Regions from separate parts of the Delftia sp. DS1230 genome, predicted to be linked through region 3. Evidence: predicted binding sites of a transcription regulator. Region 3 holds the regulator's gene; each other region holds the start of a gene.

Region 1 (7,228 bases), 1.1 Mb from region 3:
CGCTCAAGGACTACCGGGCCAGCGTCCTGCTGCACGGCGACCCGCAGGGCGCCGAGCCGCTGCGCAAGGCCATTGCCACCTACCTCAACCTGGAGCGCGGCGCCAAGGTGGAGGCCGGGCAGATCGTGGTGCTCAGCAGCACGCGGCAGGCGCTGTTCCTGTGCGCGCAGCTGCTGGTGGATGCGGGCCGGCCCATCCTGCTGGAGAACCCGGGCTACTTCGGCGCCCGCAAGGCCTTCGAGTCGGCCGAGGCCAAGGTCCTGCCCATCGACGTGGACGCGCAAGGCATTCGCACCGACCTGCTGCACGCCGACCGCAGCGGCGCCACCTGCGTGTATGTCACGCCATCGCACCAGTACCCCACGGGCGTCACCATGCAGCTGGAGCGGCGGCTGGACCTGATCCGCTGGGCATTCGAGCGCGGGCGCTGGATCATCGAGGACGACTACGACAGCGAATTCCACTACGACGGCATGCCCACCGCCTGCGTGCAAGGCCTGGACAAGCACGCGCGCACCATCTACATCGGCACCTTCGGCAAGACCCTGTACCCGGGCCTGCGCATGGGCTACATGGCCTTGCCGCAGGAGCTGGTGCGCGCCTTTGTCCAGGCGCGCAGCATCATGGACGGGCACACGCCCCAGATCCAGCAGCTGACGCTGGCGCGCTTCATGGAGGACGGCCACTACAACTCCCACGTGCGGGCCATGCGCAAGCTGTATGCGGGGCGGCGCGAGGTCATCCTCGAATCCATAGGCAGGCACCTGGCCGGCATCGTCACCGCGCCACGGCCCCAGGGCGGCATGCAGGTGCCCTGCCTGCTGGAGCCCGGCTGGTCCGAGGAAGACACCATCCGCCGCGCCGCCGCGGCGGGCGTGCTGCTGCAGGGGCTCAGCCGCCTGTACGCGGGCGAGCAGCGGCAGCCGGGCTGGCTGCTGGGCTATGCCTCGCTCACGGCCTACGAGATCGAGGCCGCCGTGCTGCGCCTGGCCAACGCGCTGCGAAAACCCTGACAGGTTGGGAGAAGCCGGGCGCTGCATGCCTCAGTAGGGCAGGGGAAAGCGCCCGGTCAGGTCGGACACGCCTTCGTGGATGGACTTGAGCGTGCGCGCGTTCATGGTGCCGCTGCGTATGCCGCCCAGCGTGGCAAGAATCATGTCGCCGATCTCGCGGAACTCGTCGGCGCCCATGCCGCGCGTGGTGCAGGCCGCGCTGCCCACGCGGATGCCCGAGGTCACCAGTGGCCGCGCGCCATCGCCGGGCACGGCGTTCTTGTTGACCGTGATGCCGATCTGCTCCAGCGCCGTTTCGGCGGCCTTGCCCGTCAGCTCCCAGGGGCGCAGGTCGATCACGCCCAGATGGCAGTCCGTGCCTGCGGACACCACGGACAGCCCGCCCTGCGACAGCCGGTCGCACAGCACGCGGGCGTTGTCCACCACGGCCCGCGCATAGGTACGGAAGGCGGGCTTGAGCGCCTCGCCCAGCGCCACCGCCTTGGCCGCCACCACATGCATCAGCGGCCCGGACTGCAGGCCCGGAAACACGGCGGCGTCTATGCGTCTGGCGATCTCGGCGTCGGCCGAGAGGATCATGCCGCCGCGCGGCCCGCGCAGCGTCTTGTGCGTGGTGGTCGTGGTCACATGGGCGTGCTCCACGGGCGAGGGGAACACGCCTGCGGCCACCAGCCCCGCCACGTGCGCGATGTCGGCCATGAAGATGGCGCCCACCCGGTCGGCAATGCGCCGGAACTCGGCCCAGTCCATCTGCCGTGAATAGGCCGAGCCACCGGCAATGATGAGCCTGGGCCGCTCCTTCAGCGCAATGCGCCGCACCTGGTCCATGTCGATGAGTTGGGAGCGGGCGTCCACCTCGTAGCTGATGGACTGGAACCACTTGCCCGACACGCTCACGCTGGAGCCGTGCGTCAGGTGCCCGCCCGAGCGCAGGTCCAGCCCCATGATCTTGTCGCCGGGCTCCAGGAACGCCAGGTACACGCCCTGGTTGGCCTGGCTGCCCGAGTGCGGCTGCACGTTGGCGTGCGCGCAGCCGAACAGCGCCTTGGCACGCGCAATGGCCAGGTTCTCCACGGCATCGGCATTGGCGCAGCCGCCGTAGTAGCGCACGCCGGGATAGCCCTCTGCGTATTTGTTGGTCAGCACCGAGCCCTGCGCCTCCATCACCGCGCGGCTCACGAAGTTTTCAGAGGCAATCAATTCAATCGAGCGCGACTGGCGAATCCGCTCGGCCGCGATGGCATCCCAGGCCTCGCTGTCTGCCTGTTGAAGATCCAGGGAATTGATTCTGGGGAGCGATAAATCGTCCATGTCGCATTGGCTGTCTTGGAGGCGCTGAAGCACGGGAATCGGCAGCACCCGGGTTATGGAAGGATTTGGAAACCAGGGCGCATCGGTAATGGGCAGTCTACAAAGTGCAGCTGCCTTGATTCCGACCATGTTTCAGCGGGTGAGCAGACCAATTAAGGTGGCATGCCAATGTAAACGGTTGAAAAAGCGGTCTGGTTCATTGGCGAAAATAGGTCTGTTTGAATCCACGCTCTCTCCATAGAATTCGCCGCCAGACGTTGAAAGTCATGAGATCCAATACCGCCAGGAATCATCCGCAATCTGCAGTCGGGGAGATTGATTCAAGGTGGAATATGACAGAGTGAAGAAATCCATGACAACGTATCTGCCATCTGCAGCGTCAATTGCAGTGCCATTTGCGGCGCCATTGGTGATTGCGGCGGATGGAGAAAGCGGGGGGAGGGAATAGGCGATTTGACTCAGATCAATCAAGTTCAATCACACGGAGTTGAAAAATGAATCTCGATATCTCTCGGACAGATGACGCCGTGCGCGATGCGCTCAAAAAGCTGTCCCTGCTCTGGAAGTCAAGAGCGGCCGTGAATCAGGACCTGCCTGATTACTGCGGCTTGGCGTTCGACCCCGCCCGGCAGGACTTCACCGCCTCGCTGCTGCCGTTTCGCGATCACCAGGCATGGGTGGAGGCGCCACAGCACCTGCGCGACCAATGCCTGTCCTACGCCTGGGGCATCTACAACCTCAAGACCATCTACATCGAGTGCAACGTGGTCACGCCGGCCTGCGAGGACATCATCAAGACCCCGCCGCCCAGCGCCAACCGCGCGCTGCTGCAGGACGTCATGTCCCAGGCCCTGCTGGACGAGGCCCTGCACACCCGCATGTCCATCATGGCCTGCAACTACATCTACGAGATGCGCGGCCTGGCGCCGCTGGACTACGCGGACTTCAACCTCGTCGGCTGGCGCAACGGCGTGCTGGCGCAGTGCGGCGCGGAATGGGAACGCCGCCTGGCCCGCTTCGCCATTGCCTGCGCCAGCGAGACCCTGATCACCGACTACCTCAAGACCATGGCCGAGGACCGCAGCATCCAGCCCATCTGCCACGAGGTCACGCGCACCCACGCCGTGGACGAATGGAGCCACTCCAGCGTCTTCAGCTCGGTGGCCACCGACATCGTCCAGGGCCTGAGCAACCGCGAGCGCAGCTACCTGCGCTCCATCATCCTCAAGACCGTGCAGATGTTCGCCAACAACGAACTGGGCGCCTGGTCCACCGTCTTCACCATGGTCGGCATGCCGCATGCGCGCGACATCCTGCACGACGTGGGCGACAGCAACGAGATCGGCGTCTACACCGACTCGGTGCAAAGCCTGATCGACCGCATCGGCCTGGCAGGCCGCAACCTGGGCGGCAGCGTGGCGCTGGTGTCGTCGGTCCTCGAGGAGATGCAGGCATGAGCGCCGCCCTCCAGGCAGGCAGCATGCTCGCGCGCTGCGCCGCTGCACGGGCAGAGGCGGGCGGCGTCATGGTCTACACCCTGCGCGTGCAGGGCGCCTCGGAGCAATTCCTCGGCGGCCTGCGGCCCGGCCGGCATGTGGCCATCGAGCATGCAGACGCCAGTGGCACCATGCAGCAGCGGCTGTACTCCATCACCCGCTACGAGCCCTGCAGCGAGCACGACGGTGCCGGCCAGTTCGACATTGCCGTCAAAAGCTCGGGCCGGGGCAGCGTCTCCGACCACATGCATGCGGTGCTGCGCGCAGGCTCCACGCTGCCGCTCGGCCACGTGGCCGGTGACATCACGGCCGACCTGGTGCTGGGCCTGGACTCCCTGGTCATGCTGGCCGGCGGCATCGGCCTGACCCTGCCGCTGGCGCTGCTGCGCGAACTGGACCGGCTGCAACAGCAGGGCCAGCGCGTACCCCGCACCACGCTGCTGCTGTGCTTTGCGCGCGTGGCCGACATTCCGTTCCTGCAGGAGCTGCAGCAGCTGTGCGAAACGGCCCCCTGGTTCGACCTGCGTATCCACATCACGCGTGAAGACATTGCCGCCCACGGCCCCTTCGTGCCGGGCCGCCCCTCGCCGCAGTCCCTGCTGGCGCTGGGCCAGCCCCAGGCCGTGGTCATCTGCGGTGGCCACGCCTTTGCGCAAACCTTTCGCGAGCATGCGCGGGCCTGCTTTCCCGGTGCCATACAGCACATCGAGGCCTTCACGCCGGCTGCCGCATCCACGGCCCAGCCAGGCGAGACCGCGCAGGCATGCCAGCTGCAGATCGCGCACAGCGGGCAGATTGTCGAAGCCGCGTCCGGCAAAAGCCTGCTCGAAATCCTGGAGGGCGTGGGCATTGCCATCCGCAGCCAATGCCGGGCCGGCATCTGCGGCAGCTGCCGCATCCGCATCACGGGAGGCAGTTCACGGCTGGAGGCGGACTTTTGCCTCAGCGACAGGGAAAAGGAAGCCGGCTATGCCTTGGCCTGCTGCACCTTCCCCTCGGCAGGCCATATCCACGTCGATCTCAAGCCCGGCGCCTGACTGGCTCCGCACGTTCCAAGCCACCCTCCTGTATCCACCTGAGTTCCTCCCATGAAAAAAGCCATCGCGCTGCGCCACATCCACTTCGAAGACCTGGGCACCCTGCATGCCGAGTTCGCCAGCCGCGGCTACGAAGTGCAGTACGTCGATCCCAGCATCGGCGAGCTTGACACCCTGGACCTGGGCCGTGCCGACCTGCTTGTCGTGCTGGGCGGCCCCATAGGTGCCTATGACGAGGCGCTTTATCCCTTCGTCGCCCAGGAGCTGGCGGCCGTACGCCGCTGGCTGGACAGCGGCAAGCCGCTGCTGGGCATCTGCCTGGGCGCGCAGCTCATTGCGCGCGCGCTGGGCGCCAGGGTCTACCCGCTGGGCGTCAAGGAAATCGGCTTCTCGCCGCTCACGCTCACCGATGCCGGCCTGGCCTCGCCCCTGTCCAGGCTGGACGGCGTGCCCGTGCTCCATTGGCATGGCGACCAGTTCGACATTCCCGAAGGCGCCGTGCACCTGGCCGGTACCGCCATCGGCGCCAACCAGGCCTTCGCAGTCGGCTCGCAGGTGCTGGGCCTGCAATTCCATCTGGAGGCCGACGCGGCCCGGCTGGAGCGCTGGCTGGTCGGCCATGCCTGCGAGCTCGGCATGGCCCAGGTGGACCCGCGCACCCTGCGCGCCGATGCCCAGAAATACGGCGGCCTGCTGGCGCTGGCCGCGCGCGATGTGCTGGCCGCCTGGCTGGCCAACCTGGAGCGCAGCCGCTGAACCTGCGGCGCCGCCCATTCACCCATTTCCCCCCACGCCGGAGCCGCGCTGCGCGGCGCCGGAATCTCTGTTCCCGAAAAAAGGAGAGTTGAAGATGGTTGTCGTACTGTTCGAACTGCAGGCCTTGCCCGGCCAGAACCAGACCTATGTGGACCTGGTCAACAAGCTCACCCCCATGCTCAAGCCCATGGAGGGATTCATCTCCGTGGAGTGCTTCCAGAGCACGCTCAACCCCGAGAAAGTCATGTCCGTCACCACCTGGCGCGACGAGGAAGCCGTCGTCCAGTGGCGCAACGTGGAAGCCCACCTCAGCGCCCAGCGCGCCGGCCGCGACAAGATCTTCAAGGACTACCGCGTGCGCGTCACCCAGGTGCTGCGCGACTACGGCCTGAATGACCGCGCGCAGGCGCCCGCGGACAGCATCATGGGCAAGGCAGGCAGCTGCCCCGTCAGCCACGCCTGAGGGCTGGCGGTGCCGCAAAGGCCCGGCTGGTCCCCCATGCCGGAGCGCGATGCACGCCATCGAAAGATGCCGGCAGTGACTACGCTGCCGGCGCCAGGCCGGAAAAAAAGCCCGCTGAATGCTCAGAGGGCTTTTTTTCGGACGGCACAGATTCCTTCGCATCGGAACCCCACCGCACCGCACGGCATCCTGCGTGCCGCCGTGTGCAGCGCCTTCAGTTGCGAGCTGCCGCTGCCGCCATTTCTGCGAGGAACGGGCCTTGGGCCGCCTCGGGTTTGCGTTCGATGAGGAAGTCGTCGCGATCCTGGTCCTTGATCCAGTTCGGAGGCTTGCCGCGACCTGTCCACGTTGCTCCTGTAGACGGATCGCGATACTTCGCCGGTGCGCTGGTTTTTGCTGGGATGTAGGGGAACACTTGCTGCTGGGTGAATCCGAAATCGGTCACCAGCTTCTGGACCTTGGACAGGGCAGCGTCGGCCGCCGAGGTGCGGGCCTTGGCAATTTCCATGTCCAGCGCGGCCTTGGCCGCAAGGAGTTCTTTGAGGGACTGTGTCATAGGGGGTGCGAAATTTTTGAAGCCAGATTATGGGGCTGATGGGGCGCGCGCTTGCCGAACCTATCGTGCCGGATCGATCGTGCAAGCCTGGGGCGCGGGGAAGATGTTGCGGCTTGCGGCGCCTTGCACTGCCATGGGGCGCTGCGACGCGGGTGGAGCCGAATAGGTGGGTCTCGCATTGATTTTTTCGCTACCTAGATGGAGATGAGTCCCAATGGCTCCTGCACGCGATTGAATTTTTTGAAACCACCTTCCGAGATCTGAAGGCGAAAGATGATAGCGCAGGCCTATGTCAGACTGCAGCTTGCAGGCCTGCCTTGCGTTGGGCTCGCGCAGGCTGGGCGGCCAAAATCCATCTTCAACATCTTCACCGAGGATTTCTCATGATCATCACCACCACCCCCCAGATCGAAGGCCGCCGCATCACCCGCTACTGCGGCGTGGTCGCGGGCGAGGCAATTTTGGGCGCCAATGTGTTCAAGGACTTGTTTGCCGGGCTGCGCGACATCGTGGGCGGGCGCTCGGCTACCTATGAGCGTGAGCTGCAGCGGGCGCGCGAGATTGCGCTCAAGGAGCTGGAGGAACGCGCCCAGGAA
Region 2 (7,228 bases), 2.6 Mb from region 3:
TCCAGCCTGTCGTAGCTGATCACGGGCAGGATGGGGCCGAAGATCTCCTCCTGCATGAGCTGCATCTGGCTGGTGGCATTGAAGACCAGGGCCGGTGCCATCTGGCGCTCCACGGCATCACCCCAGGCCATGTCCGCCCCCTCCTGGCTGGCGCCGCCGTCCTCCATCCATTCGACATGGGCGCCCATGCCCTGGGCCTGGCGCAGCATCTGCCGCAGGCGGGCCAGGTGGCGCTTGGTGAGGATGGCGGCATAGTCCGGGTTGCCGGCAAAGCGCGGGAACAGCCGCTGCGCGGCGGCGCGAAAGGCCTCGGCGAATTCGGCCTCCTGTCCACGCGGCAGCAGCACGTAGTCGGGGGCAATGCAGGTCTGGCCTGCGTTGACGAGCTTGCCATGTGCGATCTTGAGCGCCGCCTCCTTCAGGTCGCAGTCGGTGGAGACGATGCAGGGCGACTTGCCGCCCAGCTCCAGCGTGGTCGGCGTCAGGTGCGCTGCGGCCGCCTGGGCCACGCGCCGGCCCACGGCCGTCGATCCGGTGAACAGCAAATGGTCGAAGTGCAGGCCCGAAAACTGCGTGGCCACGCTCACATCGCCTTCGATCACGGCGAACTCCTCGGGCGCAAAGAACTGCCCCACCAGCGCGGCCAGTTGCGCCGACGTGTGCGGCGTGAGTTCGCTGGGCTTGAGCATGACGCGGTTGCCCGCGGCCAGGGCCGTGATGGCAGGCCCCAGCGCCAGCTGCACCGGATAGTTCCACGGAGAGATCACCCCCACCACGCCCAGCGGCTGGCGCTCTATCCACCCACGGCCCGGCATGAGCATCAGCGGCGTGCGCACCCGCTGGCGCCCCGACCAGCGCGCCAGATGGCGCAGCGTGTGCTTGAGCAGGTTCCGCAGCACGAACAGCTCCACCATCTCGGTCAACCGTGGCGAGCGCATGCCGAAGTCGGCCTGCACTGCGGCAGCCAGCACGGGGCCGTGCTCGTCCAGCAGCTTTTGCATGCGCAGCAGCCTCTCGCGGCGCACCAGCAGCGGCACGTCCACCTGCGCCCGGCTGGCCTGGTACTGAAGTTCGAAGACGCGATGAAGATCCATCTGGGTCATAGGGCTCAATGGTAAGAAGACGCGGCAGACGCTCTCGTGCTGCACAGGCCGCCTGCGGGTTGGCTGGATACGACGGCAAGCAGCCAGAACGGCTCGGAGAAAAAAAAGGGAGCCTTGCACGGGCTCCCGAGGGTTACAGACTATACGGGCCGATATGTGCGGCCTGGGCGCGAAGATGCGCAGGCCGCGTAAAGGCTGCAGCAAGACGCTTCAGGGCTCGCGCACTTCACGGGGCTGAACATCGGTCACCTCGCCCGCTCCCGGCAGCACGCCTGCGCCTGCACCTGCGCGACGGCCACCGCCTTCAGCCGCGCCGTAGGCGCGCTGCGGGCGCTGGGCCATCCACTCGGAGCCGGAGCGGTAGACGGTCTGCCAGCCAGCCCGCGGGCTCATGCGCATGGCCCAGGGCATGACCGGCTGGCCGGTGAGCCTGGCCCACAGCGCCCGCACGGCCCAGACCAGGGCCAGCAGCGCCGCTGCGGTGAGCAGGCTGACAAAGAAGACCAGGCCCACAAGCATCAGCAGGATGCGAACGGCCCAGCGGGTCAGGGTGGCGACGAAATCGTTCAAAGCAAAGCCTTTCTTGGCTGGCCCGGTGCGTCAGGCGGAGTCTGCCGCATCGAACCGGAATACGCCCGGTTCCTGTACCGGGTCCACATGCACCGCAATCGTGCTCTTGGGCGGGAAGCGCCCTTCGAGCAGCAGTTTCGACAACGGATTCTCGATCCGCTGCTGTATCGCGCGCTTGAGCGGCCGGGCCCCGAAAACGGGATCGAAGCCCACCTTGGCCAGTTCGGCCAGTGCCTGGTCGGACACCTGCAGCGCAAGGTCCATTTTCTCCAAACGCCGCTCCAGCAGCTTGAGCTGAATCCTTGCGATCGACTCGATATTCTTCGCGTCGAGCGCGTGGAACACCACGGTCTCGTCGATGCGGTTGAGGAATTCGGGTCGGAAATGGTTCTTGAGTTCCCCCCAGACCGCGTCTTTCACATCATCGTAATCCTCGCCGACCATGGCCTGGATCAGCAAAGAGCCTATGTTGCTCGTCATCACGATGACCGTATTCTTGAAGTCCACGGTGCGGCCCTGGCCGTCGGTCAGCCGGCCGTCGTCCAGTACCTGCAGCAGCACGTTGAAGACGTCGGGATGGGCCTTCTCCACCTCGTCGAGCAGCAGCACGCTGTAGGGCTTGCGGCGAACGGCCTCGGTCAGGTAGCCGCCTTCCTCGTAGCCCACGTAGCCGGGCGGCGCGCCGATCAGGCGGGCCACGGAATGCTTTTCCATGAACTCGCTCATGTCGATGCGCACCAGATGGTCTTCGCTGTCGAACAGGAAGCCGGCCAGCGCCTTGCACAGTTCCGTCTTGCCCACGCCCGTGGGGCCCAGGAACAGGAAGGAACCGGTGGGCCGGTTGGGATCGGACAGGCCCGAGCGCGAACGGCGTATGGCGTTGGCCACGGCCGAGATGGCCTCGTCCTGGCCGACGACGCGGTCATGCAGTCGGTCTTCCATGCGCAGCAGCTTGTCCTTCTCGCCCTGCATCATCTTGGCCACGGGAATGCCCGTGGCACGGCTGACCACCTCGGCAATCTCCTCGGCGCCCACATGGGTGCGCAGCAATCTGTGGGCGGGCGCACCGCCCTGCCCCTGCTCGCTGGCCTGGGCTTCGTTGAGCTGCTTTTCCAGCGAGGGCAGCTTGCCGTACTGCAGCTCGGCCACCTTGTTGAAGTCGCCCTTGCGCTTGAGCTCGTCGATCTGGATGCGGATCTGGTCGATCTCCTTGCGGATCTGCTCGGAGCCCTGGGCGCTGGCCTTTTCGCTCTTCCAGACGTCTTCGAGGTCGGCGTACTCGCGCTCCAAGCTGCCGAGTTCTTCCTCGATCAGTTGCAGGCGCTTTTGCGAGGCCTCGTCCTTTTCCTTCTTCATGGCCTCGCGCTCGATCTTGAGCTGGATCATGCGGCGCTCGAGCTTGTCCATGACCTCGGGCTTGGAGTCGATCTCGATCTTGATCTTGGCCGCAGCCTCGTCGATCAGGTCGATGGCCTTGTCGGGCAGGAAGCGGTCGGTGATGTAGCGGTGGCTCAGCTCGGCCGCGGCCACAATGGCCGGGTCGGTGATGTCCACGCCGTGGTGGGCCTCGTAGCGCACCTGCAGGCCGCGCAGGATGGCGATGGTGTCCTCGACCGAGGGCTCCTCGACCAGCACCTTCTGGAAGCGCCGCTCCAGCGCCGCATCCTTTTCGATGTACTTGCGGTATTCATCGAGCGTGGTCGCGCCGATGCAGTGCAGCTCGCCGCGCGCCAGGGCCGGCTTGAGCATGTTGCCCGCGTCCATGGCGCCGTCGGCCTTGCCGGCACCGACCATGGTGTGGATCTCGTCGATGAAGAGGATGATGCGCCCCTCTTCCTGGGCCACTTCCTTGAGCACGGACTTCAGGCGTTCCTCGAAGTCGCCGCGGTACTTGGCGCCGGCCAGCAGGCCCGCCATGTCCAGCGACAGCACGCGCTTGTTCTTGAGGCTTTCGGGCACCTCGCCGGCCACGATGCGCTGGGCCAGGCCCTCGACAATGGCGGTCTTGCCCACGCCGGGCTCGCCGATGAGCACGGGGTTGTTCTTGCTGCGGCGCTGCAGCACCTGGATGGAGCGGCGGATTTCGTCGTCGCGGCCGATCACCGGATCCAGCTTGCCGATGCGCGCGCGCTCGGTCAGGTCCAGGGTGTATTTCTTGAGGGCCTCGCGCTGGCCTTCGCCTTCGGCGCTGTCCATGGTCTGGCCGCCGCGCACGGCGTTGATAGCGGACTCCAGCGTGGAGCGCGTCACGCCGCTTTCCTTGAGCAATTGGCCCGCACGCGTGGAGGCGCCGCTGCTATCGGTCAGCGCCAGCAGGAACAGCTCGCTGGCAATGAACTGGTCGCCCCGCTTGAGGGCTTCCTTCTCGGTCACCTGCAGCAGGCGGCCCAGCTCGGAGCCGACCTGCACCTGGTCCTGATGCTGCACGCGCGGCAGATCGGCCAGGGCCTTCTCGGCCGCGGCCTGCAGCTGCCCCACGTTGGCGCCGGCACGCTGCAAGAGCGAGCGCGGACCGTCGTCCTGGCGCAGCAGTGCCACGAGCAGGTGCAGGGGTTCGATGTTGGATTGGTCACCGCCCAGGGCCAGCGTTTGCGCGTCGGCCAGGGCTTCCTGGAACTTGGTTGTCAGTTTGTCGATTCGCATGGTGTTTCTTTTCGCTCCTGAAACAGGGTCATTGCGATTTATCTGATACCGGCAGGGCAAATTTCAAGCCATGCCCGGCCCGCAAGGACAGACGCTTGCGCCAGATCAAGGCCGGCGAGGCCGGCCATCCTTCTCAAGCATTGCGCTGAAAGATCGAGAACTGCGTAGGCGTAACGCCCAAATGCGCCCGGAAGCTGCGCACCAGGTGGCTGGCGCTGGAAAAGCCGCAATCCAGCGCCAGCTCGGCCAGCGGCGGCACGTTGCGCGCAGACAGGGCGCGCCGTGCCCGGGCCAGGCGCTGCTGCAGCACCCATTCGTGCACCGTGCAGCCCATGCTCTGGCGGAACATGCGTGCGAAATGGAATTCCGAAAGGCAGGCCTGTCTCGCCAGTGCCGGCAGCGACACGGCCTTGGAGTCATGCAGATGCGCCTCGATATGGGCAAGCACCCTGCGCCGCACGGCCGCAGAGAGCCCGCCCAGCGGCCGCTGCAGCGCCTGCACCTGGCGCGGCGTGGCGGACTGCAGCACCAGCCGGTCCACCAGCTGCTGGCCAATGGCATCGGCCGCCAGTTGCTGCTGCGGGTCCTGCCAGTCCAGCTGCATCAGCGCACGGGCACCGGCGTGGAAGGCCTGATCGTCCCCGTAGATCTGCGCACGCAAGGTGCGCGAGCGGGGCTCGGCATCCAGCATGCGGACCACGCGCCCCGCCCAGGCCAGGTCGGACACATACAGGTGCAGGAACTGCACGGGCGATCGCACCAGCCAGTGCGATTCGTCCTCTGGCGTGAAGATGCAGATGCGCCCCGGCGCCCCCATGGCCTCGGGCCGCGCCTTGAGCTGCGAGCCCTCGCCGCCGGCCAAGTAGACCGACAGCGTGTGGTGACCGGGCTGGCAGTAGCGCACCTCGTCGTCCACATTGGCCCAGACGGCCAGCTCCACCCCCTCGCTCAGGCGCACGCGCCGCTGCAGCCGGGCCTTGGAGCGTGACAGCACCTGGCACAGGTGGCTGGAGGGCAGCTCGGGCAGCGGCGTGGGCGTCATGGCAGCGATTGTGGTCCCGCAGCCATACCGACGCATGGCGCCAGGCCATCAAACCGCAGGAATCTGCCATGCCCGCCCAGCCTGCGGCGCCATCATCACCGGCCATGACTGCCACCCTCTATGCCCTGGTCGTGCTGATCTGGGGTTCGACCTGGATCGCCCTGAAGCTGCAGCTGGGCACCGTGCCCGTGGAGCTGTCCATTGCCTACCGCTTTGCGCTGGCCGCCGTGCTGATGTTCGCCTGGCTGGCCTGGTCGCGCCAGCTGCGCGTGCCCCGCGGCCCGGCGCTGCCGCGCGTGCTGGCCCAGGGCCTGTGCCTGTTCAGCTTCAACTTCGTGTGCTTCATGCATGCCAGCGAGACGCTGGCCAGCGGCCTGGCCGCCGTGGTGTTCTCCAGCGCCAATCTCTGGAACGCGCTGCTGGCGCGCATCATCCACGGCCGCAGGCTGGCGCCCCATGTGCTGGCCGGCAGCCTCTTCGGCCTTGCAGGCCTGGTGGCGCTGTTCTGGCCCGAGCTGCGCGCAGGCCGGCATGCCAGCCTGCCCGGCCTGGCCTGGGCGGTGCTGGGCACGCTGTGCTTTTCCTGCGGGAACATGCTGTCGGCCTCGCTGCAGTCCATGGGCTGGCGGCCCGCACAGACCAATGCCTGGGGCATGCTGGCCGGCACGCTGCTGCTGACCGGCTATGCGCTGGTGGCAGGCCTGCCCTGGCGCTTCGATGCCAGCTGGACCTATGTGGGCTCCTGGCTGTACCTGGCCATTCCGGGCTCGGTGATCGCGTTCACGGCCTACCTGACCCTGGTCGGACGCCTGGGCCCCGAGAAGGCGGCGTATGCGACGGTGCTGTTCCCCATCGTTGCGCTCAGTATCTCGGCCCTTTTCGAAGGCTATGTGTGGACGCCGCTGGCCGTGGGTGGCCTGCTGCTGGTGATGTTCGGCAACCTGCTGGTGTTCCGGCCGCCGCAATGGTTGCGGGGTGCCGCACTGCGCAGGGCCTGAAGCGTCAGCTCACTGGCGCCAGCGCGCCAGCGCCTCTTCGTCGCTGACGCGCGCATCCACCCAGCGCGCGCCCTCGGGCGTCTGTTCCTTTTTCCAGAAAGGCGCCAGCGACTTGAGGTAGTCCATGATGTATTCGCAGGCCTGGAAAGCCATGCCCCGGTGCGATGCGGTGACGGCCACGAGCACGATCTGGTCCATGGGCTGCAGCGGGCCGATGCGGTGGATGACGCGCGCGCCATGGATGCCGAAGCGCTGCACGGCCTCGTCGATGATGGCCTCGATGGATTTCTCGGTCATGCCCGGATAGTGCTCCAGCTCCATGCTGGCCACGGTGGCGCCCTCGTTGCGGTCGCGCACGGTGCCTATGAAGCTGCAGACCGCCCCCACGCGGGCGTCGCCGGAGCGCAGGGCGGCGAGTTCGGCCGATACGTCGAAATCCTCGGTCTGGATGGATACACGGGCTGCTTGCATGCCCGCATTGTCGCAGGGCGGCGGCGCGCCAGAAGGCGATGAACGCGGTAGCATTGCCCTCCCCCGCCCCCAGCGCTTTTTTGCTGCGGCGGGCCACGCATGGCCACACTCACGATCACCACCCCCGAATACACGCTCTACCCCTCGCCGCGCAACGAGCAGCGCGTGGTCTACGAGCACCAGCTGTTCGTGCCCCATCCCTACACCATCATCCACCTGCCCGACTACGGCTTTCGCGGCAAGGCCACGCTGTTTGCAGCCCACCGGCTGGGCGACGGCAAGATGGGCCAGCTGGTGAGCTGCGAGCTGGCCGAAGACATCGCACGCTTCGAACGCCTGTTCGAACCCGATTGAGGCGCGCCATGGACGAGACCAGCCAGATACAGCCGCCGCCGAGCTTT
Region 3 (7,228 bases):
GACCCTGCTGGTGGTCGCCGTCGGCGGCCTGGTGGAAATCGTTCCGCTGTTCTTCCAGAAGTCGACCACGGAAGCGGTGGCGGGCCTCAAGCCCTACACGCCGCTGCAGCTGATGGGCCGCGACGTCTATCTGCGTGAGGGCTGCTACAACTGCCACTCGCAGATGATCCGCCCCTTCCGCGCCGAGACCATGCGCTACGGCCACTACTCGGTGGCTGGCGAGTTCGTCTACGACCACCCCTTCCAGTGGGGTTCCAAGCGCACGGGTCCCGACCTGCACCGCGTGGGCGGCAAGTACAGCGACGAATGGCACCGCATCCACCTGAACAACCCGCGCGACGTGGTGCCCGAGTCCAATATGCCTGCCTACTCCTGGCTGGAGAAGAACAAGGTGGATGACACCGTGGTCGCCCAGCACATGAGCGCGCTGCGCAAGGTGGGCGTGCCCTACAGCGACGAGGAAATCAGCGGCGCCGCCGAGCAGGTCAAGGGCAAGACGGAAATGGACGCCGTCATCGCCTACCTGCAGGTGCTGGGCCGTTCGGTCAAGTAAAGGAGAGCGACATGGACATCACCACCATGCGCATCGTGGCCACGCTGGCCTCTCTGGCCTGCTTCATCGGTATCTGGTGGTGGGCGTTCGCCCGCCGCAACCAGGCCCGTTTCGAAGAGGCCGCCCAGCTGCCGTTCGAGCAAGACTGAGTCCCTCCACCAGAACGAGAACTTCCCATGAGCGATTTCGTAAACAACTTCTGGTCGATCTATGTCACGGCGATCACGCTGGGCGGCATCATCGGCTGCCTGCTGCTGCTGTATCTCACCGCACGCAAGAAGGTGGTCCCCTCGGCCGACAACACCACGGGCCACGTCTGGGACGAGGACCTGCGCGAGCTGAACAACCCCATGCCCAAGTGGTGGATGTGGCTGTTCATCATCACCTCGGTGTTCGGCTTCGCCTACCTGGCGGCCTATCCGGGCCTGGGCTCGTTCGCGGGCAAGCTGGGCTGGACGCAGCTGGGCGCCTATGAAAACGAGATGGCCAAGGCCCGCGCGGACCTGGAGCCGCTGTACGCCAAGTTCACGAGCATGAGCACCGAAGACATGGCCAAGGACCCCCAGGCCATGGCCATCGGCGAGCGCCTGTTCATGAACAACTGCGCGCAGTGCCACGGCTCGGATGCACGCGGCGGCAAGAGCTTCCCCAACCTGACCGATGGCGACTGGCTGCATGGCGGCACGCCCGACAAGATCAGGGAAACCATCACGGCGGGCCGCATCGGCATCATGCCGCCCATGGCCGCTGCCGTCGGCACGCCCGATGATGTGCGCAACCTCTCGCACTATGTGCTGAGCCTGTCGGGCAGCCCGCACGACTCGCTCAAGGCTTCGCTGGGCAAGTCCAAGTTCACGGCCTGCGCCGCCTGCCATGGCATGGACGGCAAGGGCAACCAGGCCCTGGGCGCGCCCAACCTGACCGATGACATCTGGCTGCACGGCTGGGGCGAGGCCGCCATCACGGCCATGATCAACAACGGCAAGCACAACGAGATGCCTGCCCAGAAGGACAAGCTGACCGAGGCGCAGATCGCGGTGCTTGCCTCCTATGTCTGGGGCATGTCGCACAAAGACGGCGCAGTCCGTCAATAAGGACAGGGGGCGGCGCTGCGGCGCCGCCTTTTTGCCTTTTGAGTTTTCAGATATTCCAAAAAACCAAGGAACCCACCATGAAGCCCGAGAACGGGGATGATGCCGGGAAGCCTCCCCGCAAAGTCATTCCGATCACGCCTGCCGACCCGGACCCGGGCCAGCTGGTGTCGATGTTCGAGTCCGAGAAGAAGGTCTACCCGCGCTCCATCAGCGGTGTCTTCGCACGCTGGCGATGGGCTCTGGTGTTTCTCACCCAACTGGTTTTCTATGGCCTGCCCTGGCTGGAATGGGGGCAGCGCCAGATGGTGCTGTTCGACCTGGGTGCGCGGCGCTTTTACCTGTTCGGGCTGGTGCTGTACCCGCAGGATTTCATCTACCTGGCGGGCCTGCTGATCATCTCGGCGCTGGCGCTGTTCCTGTTCACGGCCGTGGCCGGTCGCCTGTGGTGCGGCTTTTCCTGCCCGCAGACGGTCTACACCGAAATCTTCATGTGGGTGGAGCGCAAGGTCGAGGGCGACCGCAGCGCGCGCATGCGCCTGGACAAGAACGGCTGGACTTTTGAAAAGCTCTGGAAGAAGTCGCTCAAGCAGTTGCTGTGGATTGCCATTGCCCTGTGGACCGGCTTCACCTTCGTGGGCTACTTCGTGCCCATCCGCGAGCTGGGCGGCGAGCTGCTGGCGCTGCAGGGCAGCTGGCAGGTCTTCTGGGTGCTGTTCTACGGCTTCGCCACCTATGGCAACGCCGGCTACATGCGCGAGCAGGTCTGCAAGTACATGTGCCCCTATGCGCGCTTTCAGAGCGCCATGTTCGACCGCGACACCATGATCGTCAGCTACGACACGGGCCGGGGCGAGCCGCGCGCGCCGCGCACCAAGAAGGTGGACTACAAGGCCCAGGGCCTGGGCGACTGTATCGACTGCAAGATGTGCGTGCAGGTCTGCCCCGTGGGCATCGACATCCGCAACGGCCTGCAGTACGAATGCATAGGCTGCGGTCTGTGCATAGACGCCTGCAATTCCATCATGGACAAGATGGAGTATCCGCGCGGCCTCATCCGGCTGACCACGCAGAACGCCATGGCCGGCCTGTGGCGGCGGGCCCAGGTGCTGCGCCGCATCTTCCGTCCGCGCGTGCTGGTCTACTCGGCCGTGCTGATCGGCCTGAGCATGGCCATGATCGTGAGCCTGGCGCTGCGCCAGTCGGTCAAGGTCGACGTGATACGCGACCGGGCGTCGCTGTCGCGCATCGTCGCGGGCGGCAAGCTGGAAAATGTCTACCGCCTGCAGATCATGAATGCCACCGAGCAGGCCCAGCGCTACCGCATCAGCGCCCATGGCCTCGACGGGCTGGAGCTGGCGTCCGAGCAGGAGGTCGAGGTCGGCCCGGCCGAGACGCGCGGCATTGCGGCGCGGCTGCAGATTCCCTACGGTTCCGCCGAGCCGGGCTCGCACACCGTATTCTTCGATATCGATGCCGTGCATTCAGGCGCGGGACGCGCGTCCGAAAAGGCCGTCTTCCTGGTGCCCCGGTGATATGTCTGGCCGGCGCCGCCCAGGCTGCGCCGGCTGTTTGAAAGAAAGAGGTTATCCATGTCTTCCAGTCCCGCAGTCTCCGCGCCCGCCACGGCCCCTTCGCATCCGGACGCCGGCAAGCCCTGGTGGAAGTTCGCCCATGTCTGGCTCGTGGTGGCCGGCCCGGCCGCCGTCGTGGTGGCCGGCGTGGTCACGGCCGTCATTGCGATCAATGGCGCCGATCCCGTGATCGATCCTGACTATTACCGCAATGGCATCACCATCAACGAGCGTGCCGATGGCGTGCGCGAAGTGCCCAAGAGCCTGGCGCCCGCGGTCACCGGCCGCAACCACGCGGCCACGCCCGCGCAGGACCATCCCACGGACCGCTGAACGCAGGAAAATGCCGTGCACAAGGCCGCAGTCGCGGCCTTTTTTGTATGGTGGATGGCATCTCCAGCATGCGCGAGGGCCAAGGGTTTCCTACAGGCAGTGCAGGGTGCGCAGGGCTTGGCACGGTGCGAGGGCGGCGCGCACAATGAAAGCCACCCCTCGACAGCTCAAGGAGATCGCTGATGTTGGCCCAACGCTGGATGTGGATTGCCTGGCCGGCCTTTCTGGCCGCCGCCGTGATGGAGATGCTGGTATTCGCCTTCGTGGACCCGCTGGAGCTGCACTGGCTCGGCGACCTGGGCTGGTCGCGGCAGGGAATCTACACGCTGGCCTTCTTCGCCTTCTGGGGCGTGACCATGCTGTCCAGCCTCATGACCACCATGCTGGGACGCTCCACGCACGATCTCAACGACGGCGTGGTCTCCGAGCCGGACCCAAATCTGGCCATGCAGGGCCTGGGGCGCGATTGAACCTGCGTGCACTGCAATGGCAATGAACAAGGCCCGCGATCGCGGGCCCTGTTCATTGCCGGTGGGCGGGGCCTTGCGGCCTCACTGGCACTGCTGGCTGTTGACGATGCGCTTGAGCGCGTCCGTGTCCAGGATGCGCAGATGGCGCTGGCGCACCTCGATGATGTTTTCCTCGGCAAACTTCGAGAAGGTGCGGCTCACCGTCTCCAGCTTCAGGCCCAGGTAGCTGCCGATTTCCTCGCGCGTCATGCGCAGCACCAGTTCCGACTTGGAAAAGCCCCGGGCGTGCAGGCGCTGCACCAGGTTGAGCACGAAGGCGGCCAGCCGCTCCTCGGCGCGCATGCTGCCCAGCAGCAGCATCACGCCATGCTCGCGCACGATCTCGCGGCTCATGACCTTGTGCACATGGTTTTGCAGGGCCGTGACCTCGCGCGACAGGTCCTCCAGCTTGTCGAAGGGCATGACGCAGACCTCGGCGTCTTCCAGCGCGACCGCATCGCAGGTGTGGTGGTCGTTGACGATGCCATCCAGGCCGATGATCTCGCCGGCCATCTGAAAGCCCGTGACCTGGTCGCGCCCGTCCTCGGTGGCCACGCAGGTCTTGAAGAAGCCCGTGCGGATGGCGTACAGCGAGGTGAAGGACTCACCGTTGCGAAACAGCAGGCCGCCGCGCTTGACCTTGCGGCGCGTGGCCACGATGTCGTCGATGCGCTGCATCTGCTCGGCATCCAGGCCCATGGGCATGCACAGCTCGCGCAGGTTGCAATTGGAACAGGATGCTTTGATGGTCTGAAGGTTCATGGAGTAAACATCAGCGGCGCAGCAGTGCGCCGGCGGTGACCTCGTGGATGGCGATGAGTTGGATCAAATTGTCGCAGCACTGCCGCGAACAACTCTTGATATGAGTCAAGGACGCGGCCAATGGGCTGCGGCACAGTGGACGACATTAGAGGAAAAAACCCATGACCGCTGTCACCCCAGAGCTGCTGCGTCGCTTCGACGTACCGGGGCCCCGATACACCTCGTTCCCCACGGCCGATCGTTTCGTGGAGGCTTTCGGTGCTGAAGACTATATCCTGGCACTTGAGCACCGCAAATCGAGTACCGCAGCGCGGGCCATGCCTTTGTCGCTGTATGTGCATGTGCCGTTCTGCGAGTCGCTGTGCTATTACTGCGCCTGCAACAAGATCGTGACGCGCCACCACGATCGCGCTGCCGTCTACCTGGACTACCTGGCGCGCGAGATGGCCTTGCACACGGCCCATTGCGGCAAGGGCCAGGCCGTCAGCCAGCTGCACCTGGGCGGCGGCACGCCCACCTTCTTCTCGGACGATGAGCTGCGCACGCTGATGGCCCTGCTGCGCGAGCATTTCAAGCTGGAGCCGGGCGGCGAATACTCCATCGAGGTCGATCCGCGCACCGTCAGCGTCGAACGCCTGGCCGTGCTCAAGGAGCTGGGCTTCAACCGCCTAAGCTTCGGCGTGCAGGACTTCGACGAACAGGTGCAGATCGCCGTGCACCGCGTGCAGCCGGCCGAGCAGGTGTTCGCGCTGGTGGCGGCCGCACGGCAGCTGGGCTTTGCCTCCATCAACGTGGACCTGATCTACGGCCTGCCCAAGCAGACGCCCGAGTCCTTCGAGCGCACGCTGGCCCAGGTCAATGCGCTGCGGCCCGACCGCATCGCGCTCTATGCCTATGCCCACCTGCCCGAGCGCTTCAAGCCGCAGCGGCGCATCGCGGCCGAGGACCTGCCCCAGGGCGCCGACAAGCTGGCCATGCTCTCGCGCTCCATCGCGGCCTTCATGGAGGGCGGCTATGTCTACGTGGGCATGGACCACTTCGCCTTGCCCGAGGACGCGCTGGCCGTGGCCAAGCGCCAGGGCCGGCTGCATCGCAACTTCCAGGGCTACAGCACCCAGCCCGACTGCGACCTGATTGCGCTGGGCGTGTCGGCCATCGGCAAGGTGGGGGCCAGCTACAGCCAGAACGCCAAGACGCTGGAGGAGTACTACGACGCCATCGACGCCGGCCACCTGCCCGTGGTGCGCGGCCTGGCACTGTCGCGCGATGATCTGGTGCGGCGCGCCGTCATCATGGCCATCATGTGCCAGGGCGCCGTGCTGTTCGAGCCCATGGAGCAGGCCTGGCTGCTGGGCTTTCGCGAGTACTTCGCCCCCGAGCTGGCGGCGCTTCAGGACCTGCAGGCCAAGGGGCTGGTGCAGATCAGCGACGAGGGATTCCAGGTCACGCCCATGGGCTGGTACTTCGTGCGTGGCGTGGCCATGCTGTTTGACCGATATCTGCAGGCCGACAAGAACCGGGCGCGGTTTTCGAGGATCATCTAGGCCCCATGCTGTTGTCGCTGCTCTGGACCGCTTTGATCATGGGGCTCGTCGGCGGGCCCCATTGCCTTGCCATGTGCGCCGCGCCCTGCGGCGTGGTCACGGGCGGGGCGGGGCAGGGCACGGTACAGGGTGGTGGGCAGGTGGTCGCCGTCCATGGACTGCAAAGCCGGCTGTGGCTGCGCACGGCGCTGTTCCATGGCGGGCGGCTGGCCGGCTATGCCAGCCTGGGCGCTGCCTCGGCGCTGGCCATGGAAAGCCTGTCCTGGCTCACCAGCCAGACCACGGCGCTGCAGCCGTTCTGGACGCTGACCCATGTCGCCGTGATGGCCTGGGGCCTGGCCATGATGGTGCAGGCCCGCCAGCCCGCCTGGCTGGAGTCTGCGGGCCGCGCCGCCTGGCGGCGCGTGCAGCCCTGGGTGTCCGCCCCTGGCGGCACGCTGGCGGCGGGCTATGCCTGGGCGCTCATGCCCTGCGGACTGCTGTATTCGGCCGTGCTGGTCGCCGCGCTCAGCGGTGGCCCCTTGCAGGGCGCATCGGCCATGGCGGCCTTTGGCGTGGGCAGCGGGCTGTGGCTGGTGGCCGGCCCCTGGCTGTGGCGGCTGGGCCGCCAGCGCCTGAACGGCCTGCGTGCCGAATGGGGCACGCGGCTGGCCGGCCTGATGCTGGTGGGCGTGGCCGTGTGGGCGCTGTGGATGGACCTGATCTACAAGCCCAGTCTCTGGTGCCGATGAACAACAGCGGGGGACAGACTTGGTCCTGAGGGTCGCGGATTGCCTGCAAGGCCCTCAGAACTGGAGATAATGCCCGAATCATCGGCTTACATTTGCCGATTCCTTCAGCCTCGGGGCCGTTGCCGCGCGTG
Region 4 (7,228 bases), 1.5 Mb from region 3:
TGCCCCTGGTCATGCGCCAGCATGGCTGGTCGGGCACGGCCATCGGCCTGTTCCAGCTGGCGGGGCTGCCCGCGCTCATCAAGTTCGCGCTGGCCGCGCCCGTGGAAGCGCGCAGCGCGAACGGCCAGCCGCGCTACCGCGCCTGGGCGCTGGCCCTGTGCCTGGCTTATGCGGCCGTGCTGCTGGCCCTGGGCTGGCAGCAGTTGCTGGCCGAGCGCCTGTGGCTGTTCGGCCTGGCCTTCGCGGCCGCGCTGGCCGCCACCTGGGCCGACATTCCCGTCAGCGCCCTGGCCATCCGCCTGCTGCCCGCGTCCGAGCGCATGCGCGCCGGGGGCGTGCGCGCATCGGCGCTGTCGCTGGGCGCCATCGTGGGCGGCGGGATGATGCTGCTCATGCAGGCGAAATGGGGCTGGCGCGCGCCCTTCCTCTGCCTGGCCGGCGCGCTGGCCCTGGGCGCCCTGCTGCTGGCCTGGGTGGTGCGCCATGAGCCCGGGGATGCGCCCTCGCCTGTGCTGCTGCCTGCGCCCAAAGCTGGACTGGCCGCCATGGTCCGCGGCTATGGCGCCCAGCCCGGCGCCTGGCGCTGGACCCTGGTGCTGGTCAGCTACTTCCCCTTCATCGGCGCGGCCTGGTTCTACCTGAAGCCGCTGATGCTGGACCACGGCTTCGCGCCCGCCCAGGCCGCCCTGCTGGCCGGCATGGGCGGCGGCGTGGTGGCCGCGCTGGCGGGCGCGGCCTCGCCCCTGCTCACGCGCCGCCTGGGCACCCGGCGCGCCCTGCCCCTGTATGCGGGCTGCAACGTGGCCGCGCTGGCCCTGCTGGCCGCCGTCATCGCAGCCGGCGCCCCGCCCCCGGGCCTGGTCGCGGCCGTGGCCTGCGTGGCAGCAGCCATGGGCGCCTCCTCGGCCTGCGTCTTCGGACTGATGATGCAATTCGCCCGCCCGCGCTGGCAGGCCTTCGACTACGGCCTGCAGGCCAGCCTCTTCGCCGCCAGCCGCATGCTGGTGCCGCTGGCCGCCGGCGTGGCGCTGGACGCCATGGGCGCGGCGGCCATGCTCACCGGGCTGACCGTGGCGGCCGCGCTGGCGTGGGTGTGGGCGCTGCGGTGTGCTGGGGATGGTTGGGCTTCGGCCACAGCGTAGGCCGCTAATCCCGCTGCCGCTCCGACGCATACACCGCCGCCTGCACGCGCGAGCTCAGGCCCAGCTTGCGCAGGATGTGCTGGACGTGGATCTTGACCGTGGTCTCGGCAATGTCCAGCGTGCGGGCGATTTCCTTGTTGCTGGCGCCCCGGGCGATCTGGACCAGCACCTCTTCCTCGCGCGGGGACAGCGGCGAGGCCGGGGCCTCGTCCGGCTCGGGCGCCTGGGGCTCGGGCGCGCCCTGGGACTGGAAGGCCGCCACCAGCTTGCCCATCATCTCGGGGCTGACCACGGGCTCGCCGCGCGCGGCGCGGCGCAGGGCCTCGGACAGCAGGTCGCCGTCGATGGTCTTGAGCAGATAGCCCTGGGCGCCGTTGCGCAGCGCGGCCGCCAGGTCCTGGCCGTCCTCGCTCACGGTGAGCATGACGACGCGGCTGCCGGGCGATGCGGCCCGCAGGCCCGCGATGGCATCGACACCCAGCACGCCGGGCAGGTGGTTGTCCAGCAGGATGACCTGGGGCGCCAGCGCGGGCACCAGGCGCAGGGCCTCGCCCGCGTCGCCGGCCTCGCCGACCACGCGCAGGCCTGCGTCCTGGGCGATGAGGGCGATCAGGCCGCGCCGGAACAGCGTGTGGTCGTCGATGACGAAGACGGAGATGGGGCTGGAGAAGGACATGGGGCGGTCTTTTTCTTGCGGGAGCGTGTCACGCGTTCGAGGGGAGGGCCTGCGCTGGCGCGCCGGCCGAGGCCGACGGCGGCAGCTCGATCAGCACGCGCGTGCCCTCGCCGGGGCGGGAGTGGACATGGACCAGCGCCTGGGCCAGCAGGGCGCGCTCGCGCATGATGCCCAGGCCCACATGCAGCGAGTCCGGCGCAACGTCGGCGGGGACGAAGCCGCAGCCGTCGTCGCAGACTTCGAAGCGCCAGGGGTGGCGCCCCACGCGCAGCTCCACATGCCTGGCACCCGCGTGCTTGCGCACGTTGGACAGCGCCTCCTGCACCATGTGCAGCACCTGGATCTGCACGTCGGGCGCCAGCGGCAGGCCCTGGCCCGACATGCTCAGCGAGGTGGCAATGCCCGTCTGGTGCTCGAACTTGGACAGCGTGGCGCGCAGCGCGGCCTCGATGTCCTCGGCGCTGGTGCGCGTGCGGAAATGCACCAGCAGCTCGCGCACGTCGGCATAGCATTCGCGCACGCCCACTTCCAGCTCGCCCAGGCTGCGGTCGCGCGCCTCGTCGCGGCCCTTGGCCACGGCGTCGCGCAGCAGCTGGGTCTGTATCTTGAGAAAGGCCAGCGACTGGGCAATGGAGTCATGCAGCTCGCGTGCGATCAGGCCGCGCTCCTCGGCCACGGCGGCTTCGCGCTCCAGCGCCGTGGCGCGCAGGCTTTCCATGGCGCTGGCCAGGTGGCGCGCCATGGCGGACAGCAGGTCGCGCATGTCGTCCGTGAGCACCACGGTGGAGCGAAAGAACAGGTTGACCTCGCCCAGCAGGCGCTGCTGCAGTTGCACGGGGATGCTGACCACGGTCTCGAAGCCGGCCTCGCGGCAGTGCGGCAGCTGCAGGTCGCTGGCCGGCGTGATGGGGATCACGCGCAGCCGCGCCTGCTCGCGCGGCTGGCCGCACAGGCAGGCGCCCGTGTGCAGGCAGTGCTCCTGCACCGACATGGACTGGGGCAGGCCGTCGCCGGCCAGCAGCACGTAGCGCTCGTTGGCCTCGTCGGACCAGCGCACCGTGGCCGCATCGGCCTGGGCCGCCAGGCGGACCTGGCGCACAAAGCCTTCGGCCAGGGACTGCAGGCTGGCGGCCTCCGACGCCTGCACGCTGACCGCGTACAGCGCCTGCAGCTGCTGGTGCTGCACGTTGAGGCTGGCAGTCTTCTCGCGCACCTTGTCCTCCAGCTCGGCGTGAGAGCTCTGCAGCGACTGGGCCATCAGGTTGAAGCCGGCCGCCAGCTGGCCGAACTCGTCGTCCACCTCCACGCTCATGCGCGTGTCCAGGTGTCCGCGGCGCATGCGCTCCAGCGCCGAGCGCAGCTGGCCCACGGGATGCAGCACCAGCCAGTAGCTGGTGGCCATGAAACTCACGGCCGCGATGATGGCCAGCGCCATCAGACACATCTGAAACAGGTGCAGGATGGCCGTCCAGCGCGAGAGCCGGTCCTCGATGGCCTCGACGAAGCCGTCCACCTCGCGCACGAAGGCATCGGCGCTGCCCATGATGGCCTGCGCATCGACATGGTCCTCGGCCTGCCACTGCGTGCGCAGCGCACTCCAGTCGCCGCGTATGCGCTCGTAGCGCGCGCTGACCGCATCGCTCCAGGGCACGAACAGCGGGCGCGACATGTCGCCGCTGCGCAGCAGGTCCAGGCTGGCGTCGAACTGCTGCGCGCGCGCCTGCCACTGCGCAGGCGCCTCGTTCTGGCGCGCCATGGCCATGCGCACCATGCTCATGCGCAGCCGCCCGGCCTCGTTCACGGCGGCCGCGCCGCCCTCCAGCTGCCAGGCCACCCACAGCGTGAAGCCGATCGATGCCACGGCCGCCAGCAGGCAGGCCGCGCCCATGAGCAGCAGCTTGGTCGAAAGCGAGGGCTTGCCATGCATGGTCGCACTGTAGCCACGGCACATTTGCGCGTCTTGACCTGAATCAAGCGCCACCCGTTTGCGCCGTGCCCCCGCCCCGATTCCTAGGATCCTTTCCAACTGCCCCCAATGCCCACAGGGCCTATGGGGGCCCCGGGCAAGGCCAGTGTTTAGCATGGGGCCATGCAAGTCCGCTCCATCCCCCGCCCCTTCATCCGCACCCCGCGCCTTGCCGGCCTGGCTGCGGCCGCATGGCTGGCGGCAGCCCTTGCCGGCTGCGCCAGCTCCTCCACACCGGCGCGGGACTGGACGCAGCAGCTGCAGCGCTGGTCCGACGCACCTCTGGTGCTGCTGGGCGAGCAGCACGATGCGGCGGCCCACCAGGCCTGGCAACAGGCCACGGTGCAGCAGCTGGCCACGCAGGAGCGCCTGGCCGCGCTGGTGATCGAGATGGCGCCGCGCACGGGCTCCACGGCCAGCCTGGCGCGCGATGCCTCCGAGGACGCTGTGCAGCAGGCCTTGCAATGGCAGGACGCCGCCTGGCCCTGGCCGCGCTACCGCGGCGTGGTCATGGCCGCCGTGCGCGCAGGCGTGCCCGTGCTGGGCGGCAACCTGCCCCGCGCCGACATGAAGCAGGCCATGCGCAACCAGAATCTGGACACCCACCTGCCGCCCGAAGCCTGGCAGCGCCAGCTCGACGCCATCCGCGAAGGCCACTGCGGCCTGCTGCCCGACACACAGCTGCCGCCCATGGCCCGCATCCAGCTGGCCCGCGACGCCAGCATGGCCGAGGTGGCCAGGGCCGCAGTCAAGCCCGGCAAGACCGTGCTGTTGGTGGCCGGGCGCGGCCACGTGCTGCGCGGCGTGGGCATTCCCACCTGGCTGCCCGAGGCCGCAGGCGCCAAGGTGGCCGTGGCGCAGGCGGGGGAGACATCGGTGGCGCAGGCCTCGGATGTGGATTGGCTGCAGAAGACGGATGCCCTGCCCGCCAAGGACCACTGCGCCGAGCTGCGGGAGAAGTTCAGGAATCCGCCGGCGCCGCGGGCGGATGCGGGTCGGGTGGACTGAGCTTCACCCCTGCACGGCCCACATTCCCTCGTTGCCCGAGACCCACTCGCCGAACGCCTGCGCAGGCATGGGCTTGCTGCACAGATAGCCCTGGAAGAAGTCGCACCCCTTGCCGCGCAGGAATGCCAGCTGCTCGGCCGTCTCCACGCCCTCGGCCAGCACCTTCAGCCCCATGGCATGCCCCAGCGCGATCACCGACCCGCTGATGGCCATGTCGTCGGCGCTGTGCGGGATGTCGCGGATGAAGCCCTGGTCGATCTTGAGCAGGTCCAGCGGGAAGCGCTTGAGGTGGGCCAGCGAGGAATAACCGGTGCCGAAGTCGTCGATGGCCAGCCGCAGGCCCTGGGCGCGCAGACGGCGCATGACGGCCAGGGCCTCCTCGGGGCGCTCGGCCAGGGCACTTTCGGTGATCTCCAGCTCCAGGCAGTGCGGGGCGAAGCCCGTGGCGGCCAGCGCGTCGGCGGTGGCACCGGCGATGTCGGTCAGCAGGAACTGGTGCAGCGAGACATTGACCGCGATGGTCATCTCGGGCAGGCCCTGATCGCGCCAGCGCTGGCCCTGGGCGCAGGCCTCGCGCAGCACCCACAGGCCCAGCGCGCCGATGACGCCCGAGCTTTCGGCCACGGGGATGAAGCGGGCCGGGGAGATGAGGCCCTCGTCCGGGTCCAGCCAGCGCACCAGGGCCTCGGCGCCCACCAGGCGGCCCGTGGCCAGGTCGATCTGGGGCTGGAAGTACAGGCGCAGGTGGCCCAGGTCTATGGCCTGCCGCAGCCGTGCCTCCATGGCCAGCCGCTCGCGCGCGGCCGAGGTCATGTCTTCCTCGAAGAAGCACCAGGCACGGCCGCTGCGCGACTTGGCGCCGTAGACGGCGGCATGCGCGCCCTGCAGCAGGTCCTGGGCATTGCCGGCGTGGGAGGGATACATGCAGATGCCCACGCTGACGCCAGCCATGACGGACAGGCCGTCCGGCGAGCTCCAGGGCTGGCCGGCCGCCGCGATCAGTTGCCGTGCGCGGGCGATGGCGTCGCCGCGCTCGCTCATGCCCTTGCACAGCACGGCCAGTTCGTCACCGGCCATGCGCCCTATGAGGTCCTGGGGTCCCAGGGAGTCGTGCACACGGGCGGCGATGTGGCGCAGCACCTGGTCGCCAATGGCGTGGCCGTAGCTGTCGTTGACGTCCTTGAAGCGATCGATGTTCAGCAGCATCACGGCCAGCGTGCCCTGCTCGGCGGCCGCCTCGGCCACGGCGTCTTCCAGCAGCGCTGTGAAGCGCACGCTGTTGGGCAGGCCGGTGAGCATGTCGCGGTGGGCCAGGAATTCGAGCTGGGCCTCGCGCGCCTTCTCGGCCGAGATGTCGGTGAACATGCACACGTAGTGCGTGACCTTGCCCTGTGCGTCCTTGACGGCGCTGAGCGACATGCGCTCGGGAAAGACCTCGCCGTTCTTGCGGCGGTTCCAGATTTCGCCCTGCCAGTGGCCCGTGGCCTGCATGCTGTCCCACATGGCCTCGTAGAAGGCCTTGTCGTGGCGGCCGGACTTGAACATGCGCGGGGTCTTGCCCAGCATCTCCTGCTCGGTGTAGCCCAGCAGCCGCGTGAAGGCGCTGTTGACCGAGAGGATGCGGCTGCGCGCATCTGTGACGACCACGCCCTCCATGGTGTTGTCCACCACGGCGGCGGCCAGGCGCTGGCGTTCGTCGGCCTCCCGCCCGGCGGCCATCGCGGCATGGGCAGTGCGCTCTCCACGGCGCATGCGCCACAGCAGCCAGCCGCCGCCCACGGCCGTGACCAGCACCAGGGCCACCGAGGACAGCATGCGCCGCTGCGCTGCCGGCCCCGGCGGTATCTGCAGGTGCGCCAGCAGCCATTCCACGCCCCAGAGCCACAGCAGACCTGCGCACACATACAGGGTCAATGCGCCCCAGAGCGGTATTCGGGGCTGCTCTCCCTGATCTTGCATGTGGTTCCTCAGAACGTTCCCAGAACGTGTGACTTGCGCAGGGTCGTGTGCATGCTGCGACAATTGCGCCGCTATGACCCAAGCCTATATTCTTACCCTTTCGTGCCCCGACCGGCTCGGTCTGGTACATGCCGTCTCGGGCTTCCTGCTCGAGCAAGGCGGCAACATCGAAGAGGCCGCGCAGTATAACGACCCGGCCACCGGACTGTTCTTCATGCGCGTGCAATTTGCCTGCAACGGCTGCGATCCCGCGGCTCTGAGGGCGGCCCTAGCCGACCTGGGCGGCCAGTACCAGATGAAGTGGCGCCTGCACACCAAGGCCGAAGCCATGAAGACCGTGCTCATGGTCAGCAAGGAAGGCCACTGCCTCAACGACCTGCTGTTTCGCTGGAAGAGCGGCCTGCTGCCGGTGGACATCCGCGCCATCATCAGCAACCACCGCGAGTTCTACCAGCTGGCGGCCAGCTACAACATCCC

The links. Region 3 encodes FNR, which switches genes on or off when oxygen is low (the NO sensors DNR and NnrR bind a similar motif). Its sites were predicted from a motif close to TTGATNNNNATCAA; they were not measured.
Region 1: AAN986_RS13890 (diiron oxygenase) is a predicted target of FNR. The motif match lies at 2,778-2,791, and genes of this name have one in related genera.
Region 2: clpB (ATP-dependent chaperone ClpB) is a predicted target of FNR. The motif match lies at 4,412-4,425, and genes of this name have one in related genera.
Region 4: AAN986_RS25620 (type IV pili methyl-accepting chemotaxis transducer N-terminal domain-containing protein) is a predicted target of FNR. The motif match lies at 3,779-3,792, and genes of this name have one in related genera.

Annotation. Positions count from the first base shown of each region.
Region 1 is NZ_CP157763.1:3,101,015-3,108,242, reverse strand. Features, by position in the region: gene AAN986_RS13900 (PLP-dependent aminotransferase family protein) at 1-1,013, shown strand, start outside; gene AAN986_RS13895 (serine hydroxymethyltransferase) at 1,044-2,324, opposite strand; gene AAN986_RS13890 (diiron oxygenase) at 2,819-3,781, shown strand; gene AAN986_RS13885 (2Fe-2S iron-sulfur cluster-binding protein) at 3,778-4,857, shown strand; gene AAN986_RS13880 (glutamine amidotransferase) at 4,909-5,613, shown strand; gene AAN986_RS13875 (antibiotic biosynthesis monooxygenase) at 5,708-6,076, shown strand; gene AAN986_RS13870 (H-NS histone family protein) at 6,291-6,632, opposite strand; gene AAN986_RS13865 (heavy metal-binding domain-containing protein) at 7,016-7,228, shown strand, end outside.
Region 2 is NZ_CP157763.1:1,589,488-1,596,715, reverse strand. Features, by position in the region: gene AAN986_RS07190 (aldehyde dehydrogenase family protein) at 1-1,103, opposite strand, end outside; gene AAN986_RS07185 (hypothetical protein) at 1,314-1,673, opposite strand; gene clpB (ATP-dependent chaperone ClpB) at 1,704-4,316, opposite strand; gene AAN986_RS07175 (AraC family transcriptional regulator) at 4,450-5,358, opposite strand; gene AAN986_RS07170 (EamA family transporter) at 5,463-6,356, shown strand; gene moaE (molybdopterin synthase catalytic subunit MoaE) at 6,366-6,827, opposite strand; gene AAN986_RS07160 (hypothetical protein) at 6,927-7,181, shown strand; gene AAN986_RS07155 (hypothetical protein) at 7,190-7,228, shown strand, end outside.
Region 3 is NZ_CP157763.1:4,154,871-4,162,098, reverse strand. Features, by position in the region: gene ccoO (cytochrome-c oxidase, cbb3-type subunit II) at 1-553, shown strand, start outside; gene AAN986_RS18755 (cbb3-type cytochrome c oxidase subunit 3) at 565-702, shown strand; gene ccoP (cytochrome-c oxidase, cbb3-type subunit III) at 730-1,647, shown strand; gene ccoG (cytochrome c oxidase accessory protein CcoG) at 1,725-3,179, shown strand; gene AAN986_RS18740 (FixH family protein) at 3,237-3,551, shown strand; gene AAN986_RS18735 (hypothetical protein) at 3,734-4,021, shown strand; gene fnr (fumarate/nitrate reduction transcriptional regulator Fnr) at 4,103-4,822, opposite strand; gene hemN (oxygen-independent coproporphyrinogen III oxidase) at 4,984-6,366, shown strand; gene AAN986_RS18720 (sulfite exporter TauE/SafE family protein) at 6,372-7,097, shown strand.
Region 4 is NZ_CP157763.1:5,695,243-5,702,470, forward strand. Features, by position in the region: gene AAN986_RS25610 (MFS transporter) at 1-1,142, shown strand, start outside; gene AAN986_RS25615 (response regulator) at 1,147-1,818, opposite strand; gene AAN986_RS25620 (type IV pili methyl-accepting chemotaxis transducer N-terminal domain-containing protein) at 1,847-3,745, opposite strand; gene AAN986_RS25625 (ChaN family lipoprotein) at 3,908-4,792, shown strand; gene AAN986_RS25630 (EAL domain-containing protein) at 4,796-6,751, opposite strand; gene purU (formyltetrahydrofolate deformylase) at 6,825-7,228, shown strand, end outside.